DNA from 3 places in the Faecalibacterium sp. I3-3-33 genome. Region 1 is predicted to be linked to each of the others. Evidence: a T-box and tRNA genes for the amino acid it is inferred to sense, from the RefSeq annotation. Region 1 holds a T-box; the other regions hold tRNA genes.
What was found. The T-box of region 1 lies ahead of MTP39_RS10175 (valine--tRNA ligase). A T-box ahead of a tRNA ligase gene usually reads a tRNA of that ligase, here a tRNA-Val.

Region 1 (4,466 bases):
CTCCACGAACTTGGGATTGTTCAGCTGGTTGCCGAACATGGCCATTTCCTTTTCAGCCTTGGCCTTTTCCTTGTTCAGGCGTGCCAGCTCCTTCTCGCGGTCGATGAGCTCCATCATGGGGATGAAGCCGCGGGCGGCGTGGGTGGACACCTGCACCATGCCGTCGGTGCTGCCCTCGTACTTTTCGGTAAAGGTCACATCGGTGGCAAAGGCGAACTTAGCCAGATAGACCTGTGCGTTCTGGAAGGGGGCTGCATCGGCAGTCTCGATGATCATGCTGGTCTTTTTAGCGGGATGCACGTTCATCTCGGTGCGCATGGTACGCACAGCCTTGATATAATCCATCACCTTTTCAAAGGCTTCTTCCTCGGCTGCCCAGTTGTGAGCAGCGTCAAAGGTGGGCCATGCCTGCGTCATGATGGTCTCGGCAGAGCCGGGCAGAGCCTGATACAGCTCCTCGGTGATGAAGGGCATGAAGGGGTGCAGCAGCTTGAGTGCCTTATCCAGCACATACACCAGCACACGGCGGGCGGTGTCGGCCTGCTGTGCATCGCCGGAGTTCAGGCGGGGCTTTGCGATCTCGATGAACCAGTCGCAGTAGACGTCCCAGATAAAGCTGTTGATTTTGGCAGCAGCCAGACCCATCTCGTAGTGCTCCAGATTATCGGTCATAGCACCGGCGACCTGATTCAGCTTGGTCAGCACCCACTTGTCGCTCATGTCCAGCAGATCTTCGCTGGGCAGACCCGGCTCAAAGTCCTCGGGCAGGTTCATCAGCACAAAGCGGGTGGCGTTCCACAGCTTATTGGCAAAGTTGCGGGCAGCTTCCACCTTCTTTTCAATATAGCGCATATCGTTGCCCGGGGTGGAGCCATCCACCAGCATAAAGCGCAGAGCGTCTGCGCCGTACTGGGCAATGACTTCCAGCGGGTCGATGCCGTTGCCAAGGCTCTTGGACATCTTACGGCCCTGACTGTCGCGGACGATACCGTGGATGCAGACGGTATCAAAAGGCGCCTTGCCGGTGTAAGCCAGACCGGAGAAGATCATGCGGCTGACCCAGAAACCGATGATGTCGTAACCGGTGACCAGCGTGTTGGTGGGGTAGAAATACTTCAGGTCGGCGCTGTCCTCGTTGGGCCAACCCAGCGTGCTGAAGGGCCACAGGGCAGAGGAGAACCAGGTATCCAGCGTGTCGGGGTCCTGCGTCAGCTTTGCGCTGCCGCACTTGGGGCAGCTGCAGGGAGCGGACTTTGCCACCACGGTCTCGCCGCAGTCGTCGCAGTACCAAGCCGGGATCTGGTGACCCCACCACAGCTGGCGGCTGATGCACCAGTCGCGGGTGTTCTTCATCCAGTTCATATAGTTCTTGGTAAAGCGCTCGGGCACAAACTTGATCTCGCCCTTCTCCACGCTCTCGATGGCGGGCTTTGCCAGCGGCTCCATCTTGACGAACCACTGCTTGGAGATCATCGGCTCGATGGTGGAGTGGCAGCGATAGCAGGTGCCCACCTCGTGCTTGAGGGGCTCGATCTCCTTCAGGAAACCGCCCTCCTTCAGGTCGGCCAGAATAGCCTTGCGGGCTTCCAGCGTGGTCATGCCGGCGTACTTGCCGCAGTCCAGCACCTGAGGCTCGTTGACGGTGTTCTTGCCGGCGGCAAACAGAGCATCGGCGGCAGCCTTGTCGGCAGCGCCGGTCATGTGGCCGTCGTAGGTAAACACGCGCACGATGGGCAGGTCGTGGCGCAGACCGACTTCAAAGTCGTTGGGGTCGTGGGCGGGGGTGATCTTCACGACACCGGTGCCCTTGGTCATATCGGCGTGCTCATCGCAGACGATGGGGATCTCCTTGTTCAGCAGGGGCAGCACCACATGGCAGCCGTGCAGATGGGCGTAGCGGGGATCCTCGCCGTTGATGGCCACAGCAGTATCACCCAGCATGGTCTCGGGGCGGGTGGTAGCCAGCTCCAGCATCTCGCCGGTCTCCTTGACCGGGTACAGCAGATGCCAGAAGCTGCCGTCCTTCTCCTCGTACTCCACCTCAGCGTCGGAGATGGAGGTGTTGCAGTGGGGGCACCAGTTGACCATGCGGTTGCCGCGGTAGATCAGCCCCTTGTCGTACAGGCGCACAAACACTTCCTTGACAGCCTCAGAGCAGCCCTCGTCCATGGTAAAGCGCTCGCGCTCCCAGTCGCAGCTGCTGCCCAGCTTTTTCAGCTGGCTGACGATGCGGTTGCCGTACTTGGTCTTCCATGCCCATGCGCGCTCCAGAAAACCGTCACGGCCGACCATTTCCTTGGTCAGGCCCTCGGCGCGCATAGCCTCCACCACCTTGGCTTCGGTAGCAATGGAAGCGTGGTCGGTGCCGGGCACCCACAGGGCGGCATAGCCCTGCATCCGCTTGGTGCGGATAAGGATGTCCTGCATGGTGTTATCCACCGCATGACCCATGTGCAGCTGACCGGTAACGTTCGGCGGCGGCATGACGATGGTATAAGGTTTCTTGTCCGGATCGGCCTTCGTGTGGAAGTAGCCGCCGTCCAGCCAGAACTGGTAGATACGATCTTCCACCTGACTGGGATCGTACTGCTTTGCAAGCTCTTTCATAGTGTCCTCCCAAAAATTTGATGAAGTGGGACGCAAAAAGCCGCCCCACGGAGCGTTCCATGGGACGGCTGTAAATACATAACCGCGGTACCACCCAAATTGCGCGGAAAGCTCCGCGCCCCTTGATGCCCCTGTAACGTAGGGCAGACCCGAAAGCGGCTTACCGGCAAAGCTCACCGCTTCTGCTCCAAAGTGACAGTGCCCCGCCGGTATCCCGCCGGGTTTTCAGCTGCCCCCGGCTCTCTGTGCGGCTCCAGACGATGCACACTCTTTTTCAACGCATTTATAAAAAGAATATAGCGTTTTTTGTGGGATTTGTCAATCAGTTTTTCAAACCTTTCACCCAACGCACCAGCTTCCACACCCTTGCACCCAGATGTGGACAGTAGCTCACCATCAGCGCTTGCAGCTTCTGGCTTTTGTGCTCTGACGGGATCTTCCATGCAGCGCGGCGGTGCGTCTTTGCCAGCTCCAGCAGTGTTTTTTCCTTTTCCGGGTCCCGCTCCGGCTGGTTGACCAGCCGGAAATACACCTCGGCGCAGGACATGATGCAGCGCTGCTCCGTAGTGCTGCGGAAGGGCTCCGGCTGCCCCTTTACCAGCTGCCAGACCCGTTCCCATGCCAGAGCCGCCGTGTAAAAACGCAGGCTCGGCTCCTGCCGCACGGCAGAGCTCGGACGTTCAAGGTAGGCATAGAGCGGGCAGTTCAAAAACGCCATACTGCCCGCCTTGAGAAATTCTGTCACAAAAAACAGAGCATCCTCCCCGTAGAACAGCGCCGGGTCAAAGCGGATATCCTGCAGCAGTTCCCGGTGGGTCAGCATCCGCCAGCAGTGCCCGCCGCTCCATTCCCGCATCCACGAGTAGTTTTCCGCCGTGATCCTCTGCGGTGCCGGATATTCCGTTACCGTCCACAGGGTCTCGTTTTCCTGTATGCTGCGGTAGCGGCACATGGCTATGCGGGTGCCGCAGCTGCACAAAGCATCGTACAGCCATTCCAGATACTGCGGCAGCACAAGGTCATCGGAATCCACAAAGCCGATGTACTCGCCCCTTGCCACATCCAGCCCAAAATTGCGTGCCGAGGACACCCCGCCGTTTTCTTTGTTGAAAATGCGCACCCGGGCATCCTGCGCCGCATAGCGCTGCATGATCTGCCAGCAGCCGTCCGGCGAGCCATCGTTCACAACGATCAGTTCAAAATTCTGATATGTCTGCGCCAGCAGGCTGTCCAGACACGCCGCCAGATACTTTTCCACCTTGTAGACCGGTACGATCACCGAGATCAGGGGGCTTTTTTCCGTATTCATCCCGCTCTCCTTTTCAAGATCTCCAACCCGCGCTGCTTCAGCGCTGCATACTCCGCACTGCCATGATAGACCAGCACGATCAGCCCTACGAACACGGCTGTGTAAAGCACACCGTCCAGAATAAAAACACCAAAGTTGCCTACCGGGAACCGCTGCACCCAGAGCATTGCTGCCGCCGAGACCGCCGCCGTAAGCAGCAGCCGCTTCAGATACTCCGCAAAGTAGGCCCGGTATTTCTGCTGCCATTCCTCCTGAACGCCGTATTTCAAAAAGATATAAGGCTCTATCCACGCACAGGTGCACAGCGTGCTGATGATGGTGCCCCCGATAATGCCGGTCACGCCGTAACGCTGCACCAACACAAGGGAGACCACCAGATTGATAACAGACTCTGCCACAGCCTTATAGCGGTCGTTCCAGAACAGCCCCATGACCTCCCGGAACAGCAGGTTCGTCTGCCGCATCCGCGTGATGTAAAATTCCACCACGATGATCGTCACGGTCGTCATCGGGAAACAGTATTCCCTGCCAAACAGCAGGGCGATCAAGG
Region 2 (4,466 bases), 520 kb from region 1:
ACAGCATCAGGGCGGCGGGCAGCACCACCAGAATGACCAGCATACTGATCAGAGCGCCGCGGGAGATCAGCAGGCAGATGCTCCGCAGCAGCTCCATCTTACTGATGGCTGCCACGCCGACCGTAGCGGCAAAGAAGGTCAGGCCACTGGTCAGGATGGACTGACTGCAATGCTCCAGCGACTGCTGGGCAGCTTCCTTGGGGGTGCGGCCAAAGGCACGCTCCTCGTGATAACGGGTGGTCATCAGGATGGAGTAGTCCACGGTAGCGCCCAGCTGGATGGTGCCGATAACGATGCTGGCGATGAAGGGCAGCTGTGTACCGGTAAAGTACGGGATGCCCATGTTGATGGCAATTGCGGCTTCGATGCTGGCGACCAGCAGCACCGGGATGGACAGGCTCTTGAAGGAGATGGCGATGATGACCAGAACGGCCATGATCGACCAGACGTTGACGTTCTTGAAGTCCACGTCTGCCACCTCGATCAGGTCTTTGGTCATGGCGCCTTCACCGGTGATGACGCCCTCGGGATCTACATTTTTGATCAGGCCGATCATCTCGTCCAGCTGGCTGTTGATGGCATCCGTGCCGGTCTTGTAGGAGCTGTTGGCCAAAATCAGCTTGTAGCCGCCGGACTGCAGAATCTCCATCACGCTGTCGGGCAGCAGCTCGGTGTCAAAGCCGGGGCCGGTAATGGAATCCAGACTTACTACCTGCGTGATACCATCCACGTCCTTCAACTCGTCGCACAGGTCGGACACCTGCGTGGCGGTCAGATCGTCATGCACCAGAATGAAGTGGCTGGTAGTCATGCCGAAGTCCTCGCCCAGCTTGTTGGTGCCCACGATGCCGGTCAAGTCCTGGGGCAGAGAGTCGAACAGGGTGTAGTACACGCTGGTCTTGTTCTGCGCAATGGCAAAGGGGATGAGGATGAGGATAAACACGACCACGATGGGCACGGAATGCTTGGAAACAAAGTAGCTCAGCTTGGTCAGCCGGGGGATAACGGTGCGATGCTTGTATTTTTCCACCCACTTATCAAAGGTAAGGATCAAAGAGGGCAGGATGACCACGGTGCAGATGACGCCCAGTGCCACGCCCTTTGCCATGACAAGGCCGATATCGCGGCCCAGCGTCAGACGCATGGCGCACAGTGCAAGGAAGCCTGCAATGGTGGTCAGGCTGGAAGCGGAGATGGAGGTCATGGTCTTGCAGATAGCGCTGGTCATGGCCTCCTCATTGGAGGAGCGCAGCTCCTTTTCTTCCTCATAGCGGTGCAGCAGGAAGATGGAGAAGTCCATCGTAACGCCCAGCTGCAGCACGGTAGCAAGCGCCTCGGTGATGTAGCTGATCTGCCCCAAAAAGATGTTGGTGCCGAAGTTGTACGCGATGGGGAACAGCAGACCCAGCATGAACAGCAGCGGGGTGAGGGTGCTTTCCAGCGAGAGGAACAGCACCAGCAGGCTGGCGCCCACGGCGATCAGGATGTACAGGGGCATTTCCTGATTGACCAGCGCCTTGGTGTCCTGCAGAATGACGCTCATGCCGCCGAAGAAGCAGTCCTTACGCAGCAGCTTTTCGATCTGCTTGACGGCTTCCATGGTCTCGTCGCTGGCACTGGGGGCGTCAAAACGGACGATCAGCATGGTGGAATCGTTTTTGCCGAACATGAACTGCTGCACATCGGCAGGCAGCATGGCGGTGGGGATGTTGGGGTCGATCACATCGCTGAGCCAGAAGGTCTGGGTGACGCCGGGCACGGCTTCTATCTCCTTTTTCATGGCGATGAGTTCATTGGTTGGCAGGCCCTCTACCGTGATCATACCGGTGGAGGCCAGATGGAAATCGTCCTCAAGGGCTACCTCGCCGATCATGGAGTCCAGATCCTGCGGCAGGTAGGTGAGGATGTCATAATTGATGCGGGTGGCAATGGCGCCGATTGCGGAAGGAATCAACAGCAGCACGGCCACTGTTAAGATCAGCTTGCGCAGACGCACGATGCCTTGTGCGATCTTTTTCATGAGAACCCTCCAGAATAGAAAGTTGATTGGGAATGTCCGCAAAACTGACTGTCGGTCATCTTCCGGGCAAACACTATTATATCCACCCCGGACAGTGTGTCAAGCAGGAAAAGTGACTGAAAGTCAGTTTTTTTATCACTTGCAAAAAATTGTATAGCAAACCGGGCTTGCACAAACGGCCAAGGACTGCTAAACTAAGGTACGCAGACCGGACGCAGCACATACCTGCGTCTGAATTTAGAGAAAAGAGGAATCTACCCAGAGCATGAGCACCGTGGAAGGTAAGAAACAGGAAAAGCGCCGCGCCCTGCTGGATGCAGCCTACGAGCTGTTTCTGGAGCGGGGCACCGCCAAGACCAGCGTGGAGGATATCACCAGCCGGGCAAAGGTGGGCAAAGGCACGTTTTATCTGTATTTTCAGGATAAGGGCGCGGTGATGCAGGCGCTGCTGGGGCGGGTGAGCTACCAGCTGCTGAGCGATGCCTGCCTTGCGGTCGAGCAGCACCCCGAGCTGCCCGACTTTACCGCGCAGGTAGTGTTCGTCATCGACCATATCATCGAGGCTTTGCGGCAGGATGTGCTGGTGCTGCGGTTTCTGGAGCGCAACTTCGTCTGGCCCGGGCTGGACCAAATCGAAGCCAGCAGGGAAGCCGAGCCCCTGATGCGCAAGCTGCTGGCCATTGTGCTTTCCAGCCCGGAGATGGCCGGACGTAGTGAGCGGGAGGTCTACCAGCGCATCACCGCCCTTGGCAGTATGTGTATGTCGGTGTGCTATTCCAGCATTCTGGAGGGCAAGCCGGACAACATCGACGCCATGAAGCCGGTGCTGTACGATATCATTCGCCGGGCACTTTCGCCGGAAAAGTAAAAAAGAACGCATAAAAAGCATAAAAGGTCTTGCTTTTTGCAAAAAGCTGTGGTAAACTATCCAAGTCGATATGACATGGACGGTTAGCTCAGCTGGTAGAGCATCTGCTTGACGTGCAGGAGGTCACAGGTTCGAGTCCTGTACCGTCCACCAAACAGTTCGTACTCGAACCCGATTCTTTACGAGAAAGGGTTCGGGTACGTTTTTTTGTTTATCGGAGGTTCTGCGGAAGGACTACTCGGAACGGTAAACAAGAACGAACAAAGGCAGGGTATCACCATGACGGTAGTATCCTGCCTTTGATATAATATATTTTAATCTTGGCACCACCAATATAGCTGATAGTTTCGAACTGAGCTAATAAAAAAGCCTACCACAAAAGCTGTGGTAGGCCGTAGTATATTTAGAATGCGTCAATCTGCATCAATTGACGATGTTGAATCAGAAATTTCACTATTAGGCAAAGTAATGTTAATGTCCGAGGGAGAACTATTGTTCAGGTTTACTACAATAGGTGATGAACTTGCCTTAATCATCAAAGCGAGACAAAGGACACTAAGAACGTATTGCTTCTTTTTCATACTGGTCGAGCCCCTTTCATTGTCCGATGATTTGTTACATATGACTTATCTTTGGGGGCTTAGATGTCCCCCTCATTAAATGTACAGCATAATTAAACCCCCCTTATGTGTTTCTGTTAATAAAATATCAAATCTGTGGTGATTTGTCTATAGGCAGCCTAAACGAAAATGCAACACAGTTTTCGGCAAAAAACACAAAAGGCTCAACCAAAAAAATCGATACGTTCGATTTTTAGAATGATTTTGTTTGATAAAAAACGAAAAAGTAGATTGCCTCGATTGACTTTTTCTCTAGAATTATGGTATTATATAATATACAATTTTGTCAGATCGCATATTTTCATTAAATCGAAGGAGACACTCTTATGAAGGGCTTTGATGAGCTTAATGGAACAGATTTTGCTGTTCTAGATGCAATTCGGAGATCGGAATCATCAGATAGATCAATACTTGAGACATATAGTGGCTTATCGTGGCCAACTGTAAAAAAGGTATTTTTGCAATTGCAAGAGTCAGGAAACATACGAAAAGATTCAGATATAAAAAATGATGAAGAAGCAATTGTATGTAACCAAGGCTACTTTCTGGGTGTTTCAGTAGGGACACGAGAAATCAAGGCTGTTTTCTGCGATGCGCAGTTTAATATGTTGTCACATATGGAAATGCAAAAGATGTCAAGTTGTTTTTCCATGAATAAAGTTAAATATTTAATTGATAAGAGTCAGCAGTACAAAATATCAAAAGGGCGCACGGTGGAACCAAATGAATTATATTTCTGCTTTGAATCATCATCTCTACAAGATGTAATTTCTGATGTTATTACAGAAATAATAGAAGCATATTTTGAACTCGATGATGACACACAAAAATTGTTGGGTATTGGTTTGGCTTTTCCCGGAATTGTTGATTCACAAAAAGAACAAATTATTGCATGCCCTAATATTCCAAGTCTAAATGGAAAAGAACTTCGTGGAATACTAAAGCACGATCTTTACAA
Region 3 (4,466 bases), 1.4 Mb from region 1:
GCGGGGATGCCGTACCGGCTGCGGAAGGACTGCAATTCCTGCGGGCTGCGGATCAGCTGCACCTCGGTAAAATGGCCGGTGTGCAGATCCTGAAACCCGGCCACCTGCTCCCCAGTGCAGATGCTGCACCGCAGCACTGGCTTCTGGGCGGCGGGGTCGTAAGCGGGGAACGCTTTCTTTTTGCCGAACACGGGCTGCTCCTTTCTTTCCTTATCTTATAGGCCGCGGCAAAGCCCCACGGCCTTGCCTTCAATGTGCAGCTCCGAAAGCTGCTCTCCGGCGTAGAACATGGGCGGGCAGACGGCGGCGTTGTCTGCCAGCAGCATCACGGCATCGCCCTGCCGGTGGAAGTGCTTGAGGGTGGCTTCCTCGCCCACCCGCACGGCGGCGATCTCGCCCTGCTCCACCTCGGGCTGGCAGCGGATGCAAACGATGTCTCCGTTGCATATTGTGGGAGACATACTGTCGCCGTGGCAGGTCAGGGCAAAATCTGCGTGCCACGCGGCGGGCACCCCGATATAGCACTCAATATTCTGCTCGGCGGTGATGGGGGTGCCGCAGGCGATGGAGCCAATCAGCGGTACCTGCACCATGGCAGGCAGCGGCTCAAAGCCCGGGGGGCAGGCGCAGGGTGCGTCCAGCCCCAGCAGAGCAGCGGGGGTGGTCTCCAGCGCCTGTGCCAGCTCCTCTACCTTGGATTGGGGCAGGTCGTTGATGCCTTTTTCTAGTTTGGTGATGGAGGAACGGGAGCGGTAGCCCATGCGCCGGGCAAGCTCCTGCTGCGAAAGGCCCAGCTGCTCCCGGCGCAGACGGACACGGGTAGATAGATCGGACATGACAGTTCTCCTGAAAACTATGGGTTGTAGTGTGAAACGCGGCTTTCTGCTTTGAGTATAGCAGAAAATTTCCTGAAAATCAACAATTACAGAGCGTTTTGGAAATTGCAGGTTGACAGTTAATCAACAACAGAGTATAATACAACCAATGATTGTTGCAAATGCGGTGAACTACAAAAAAGGAGCGAAGCCATGGCAAACACAAACCTGATCTACACTTACATCCAAGACAGTGGCTACAAGCTGCAATATGTGGCCAGTGTGCTGCACATCAGCAGCAACACCCTGCGGCACAAGCTGCTGGGCGAGACTCAATTCAAGCTGGACGAAGCAGAACGGCTTTCCACTATGCTTGGGCTGACGATGGCCGAGCGGGACGCCTGCTTTTTCGATGCCGAGAACCGGTTTTCGCGCAGTGCGGTGCTGGAGCTGCCCAAAAGGGGGAAGCGCCAGTGACGCAGGAACAACGCGACTTGACCCGGAACGCCCTGCGCAAGTACGGCGAGCGCCACTGGGCGCGCACGCCAGAAAACCGCCGCTGGCAAAGCGCCATTGATGAAGGCATCGACTACTATCAGGTGCACGACCCCATGCGGGCAGACCTGCTGCGGATGCGTTTTTTTGAGCAGCGCCCGGAGGACGAGATCTTAGAGCAGCTGCACATCGGCCGCACCACCTACCAGAAGGCGCTGCAGGATCTTTTGAGCACCATCGCCGTCTATGCCGCCCAGCGCGGTGCGTTCTGAGCAAATAACCGTGAAAAAACATAAAACAGGGCTGCTGCACCGTGTTTCGTGCAGCAGCCCTGTTTGGGTTATTTCTTCTTGGCGTCCGGGTCCTCGCAATGGCTGTGGCAGGAAGCGCAGTTGCCGTTGCAGCCCTCGCCCTTCCAGCCGCCCTGTCTGGAGATCCAGACCACAGCCAGCGCAAACAGCACAGCCAATATTACCAGCGTGATGATCCCGCGAAGTGTCAGCATATACATCCCTCGATTTCTCTTATGCAGCTTTCTGCCCCCAAGTATACACGATTTGCAGGCAAAGAGCAACAGCCTGCCGCACATTTTTTGTGCAGGGCGCAGCCGGTGCAGCTGCCCGGCGGTAATGTTGCACGCCCGGCACCCGGCATGGCGTTTTTGCTGGGAAGGAAAGTGTTTCGAAAAAAGTAAAAGTTTTTCAAATTAGGGCTTGCATTTCGGCAAAGGCCGTGCTATAATAATCACGTTCCAGTTCGGAGCGCACAACACAAGCGAATATGGAGGATTAGCTCAGCTGGTTAGAGCACCTGCATCACACGCAGGGGGTCTGGGGTTCGAGTCCCTAATTCTCCACCATACAGTTCGTACTCGAACCTGCAAGGGTTTGGGTACGTTTTTTTTGTTTATCATACTGGCGCAACAAAGCGATAAACGAGCAAAGGCAGGGTATCATCGTAGTGATGGTATCCTGCCTTTTTGCTTTGCAGAAGGAAGCTTGCTTTGTGCGAACTTGGCCGCCCCTACAAGACAGGCGTCTAAAAACAACCTCGTTTCAAACAAAGGTTTTCCATTGCATTTCACGGAAAAGTATGTTTCAATAAAAAGAGTGATACGGCGATCAGACGCAGAGAGAAGGTGGGTGCAGGATGTTCAGGATCGCAATCGTGGAAGATCAGGAGGAAACGCGGGAATGCCTGAACCGGTTCGTTCGGCAATATGCCGAGGAGCAGGGGTTACAGGTGGAGATCAGCCTCATTGCGGACGGCTCCGAGATTGCAGAACACTATACGCCGGGGTTCGACATCATTTTTATGGATGTGGAGATGCCCCGGCTGGACGGTTTTGCCGCTGCCGAAGCCATCCGGGCGGTGGACGCGGAGGTGGTGCTGGTCTTTGTGACCAACATGGCGCAGTACGCCATCCGGGGGTACGAGGTGGACGCGCTGGATTATGTGCTGAAACCGGTGAATTATTATCAGTTCTGCACAAAGCTCTCCCGCGCCATCCAGCGGGTGCAGCGGCGCAGAGGCGGGCAGGTGGTGCTGCAGCTGGCGGGCGGCGGCATCCAGCTTTTGGACACTGCGGATATCTATTATCTGGAGACCCGCAGCCGGATGCTGTACTACCACACCGCCAAAGGAGAATTTGCGGTGCGCGCCAGCCTGCAAAGCGCCGAAAAGCAGCTTGCCGAGTACCATTTTGTCCGCTGCAACCAGTGCTATCTGGTTAACTTAGCCTACGTCAAGGGCATTGAAAGCGACTTTGCCCTTGTGAAAGACGACCGGCTGGAGATCAGCCGGCGGCAGCGCACGGCCTTTCTTACCGCAGTGGCGTCCTACATGGGAGGTGTGCTGTGACCACATCCCTGCTGAACAGCCTGCTCCGGGCGCTGCTGCGCTGGGGTGCAGCGCTGGTCTTTTGTCTGCCCTTGCGGCATCGTTCCCATTTCTGGGCGCGCGCCTGCGGGATGCTGTTTCCACTGCTTTTGCTGGCACAGCTGCTGGACCCACTGGCACAGTCCACAACACTGTGGCAGCAGCAGCTCTTGCTGCTGGTACTTTATGTTTCCTTTTTTGCGCTGCTGGGTGGAATGATCTACCTGTGCACGGATATCAATAAAAAAGGGGCGATGTACTGCGCGGTGTGGAGTCTGCTCATCGCGCAGTGCGCCTACGAGGGCTGGTGCTTTCTGGAGCTGTATTTTTCCCGGCATGGGCACCCGCTGAATATGACTTCCCCTTGGGCGGTTCTGGTACAGCTGCTGTCCGGGGCGGTATTCTTTGGGGTGGTGTATGCACTGCCTGCCCGGCAACTTCCCTATAAGGGGGAATACCATATCGGGCCCCGGCAGTTATTCAGTTCATTTTTTATTGGGAGCCTGTTTATGGTGCAGGCAGCGGTTTTAAGCGATACCTCTATCGATTCATGGCCGCCCAGTCTGGTGGCTACGCTGGTTACCGGACAGCTCTATTTTCTTACGTTATTGTATTTCCAGACAGAGCTGTTCAAGAAATCTGCCATGGAAAAAGAAATGAACGCGCTGAATCTGCTATACGAGCGCCAGCGTCAGCAGTATCAGGTCGCCCGGCAGAATGTGCAGATCATCAACAAGCGCTGCCATGAACTGAAGGTGCAGATCGCCGATCTCCGCAAGCTGTCGCTCGAAGCGGTGCCGCAAGAGCGCATCGAGGAGGCCGAGCGCGCAGCCCGCCTTTATGATGCGAACTGCAACACCGGCAACGAGGTGCTGGATGTGGTGCTGACCGAGAAGAGCCTGCTGTGCGAGTCCCGGGGCATCCAGCTGAATGCCGTGGCAAACGGCAGCTGTCTGGGTTTTATCGAGGCAGGGGATCTGTACGCGCTGTTTGCCAATGCGTTGGATCATGCGGTGGAAAGCGCGGTGCAGACTGCCCGCCCGGAGTGCCGGGTCATCGACCTGCTGGTCTGTGTGCGGCAGGGCTTTGTGGTGGTGAATATCATCAGCCCGCTGCGCCCGCCGGAACAGCAGGCGAACCGCTCCGCACAGTATGAGCTGAAGGTGATCCGGCGCATCGTGCAGAAATATAAAGGCACGCTGACCTTGGAAGAGCAGGGCGAATTCTTTGCGGAAAAGATCATCTTTCCGCTGCAAAAATAAGTTAAGAAACCGGCAG

Region 2: it has a tRNA-Val gene. The T-box ahead of MTP39_RS10175 (valine--tRNA ligase) is inferred to sense a tRNA for this amino acid. The anticodon was not compared.
Region 3: it has a tRNA-Val gene. The T-box ahead of MTP39_RS10175 (valine--tRNA ligase) is inferred to sense a tRNA for this amino acid. The anticodon was not compared.

Annotation. Positions count from the first base shown of each region.
Region 1 covers NZ_CP094469.1:2,154,630-2,159,095, forward strand. The annotation lists gene MTP39_RS10175 (valine--tRNA ligase) at 1-2,607, opposite strand, end outside; T-box leader at 2,665-2,894, opposite strand; gene MTP39_RS10180 (glycosyltransferase family 2 protein) at 2,930-3,916, opposite strand; gene MTP39_RS10185 (lipopolysaccharide biosynthesis protein) at 3,913-4,466, opposite strand, start outside.
Region 2 covers NZ_CP094469.1:2,675,892-2,680,357, reverse strand. The annotation lists gene MTP39_RS12565 (efflux RND transporter permease subunit) at 1-2,020, opposite strand, end outside; gene MTP39_RS12560 (TetR/AcrR family transcriptional regulator) at 2,286-2,888, shown strand; tRNA gene MTP39_RS12555 (tRNA-Val) at 2,966-3,041, shown strand; gene MTP39_RS12550 (ROK family protein) at 3,835-4,466, shown strand, end outside.
Region 3 covers NZ_CP094469.1:563,125-567,590, forward strand. The annotation lists gene MTP39_RS02690 (aspartate dehydrogenase) at 1-191, opposite strand, end outside; gene MTP39_RS02695 (LexA family protein) at 216-836, opposite strand; gene MTP39_RS02700 (XRE family transcriptional regulator) at 1,029-1,292, shown strand; gene MTP39_RS02705 (hypothetical protein) at 1,289-1,582, shown strand; gene MTP39_RS02710 (FeoB-associated Cys-rich membrane protein) at 1,651-1,815, opposite strand; tRNA gene MTP39_RS02715 (tRNA-Val) at 2,093-2,169, shown strand; gene MTP39_RS02720 (LytR/AlgR family response regulator transcription factor) at 2,460-3,170, shown strand; gene MTP39_RS02725 (GHKL domain-containing protein) at 3,167-4,450, shown strand.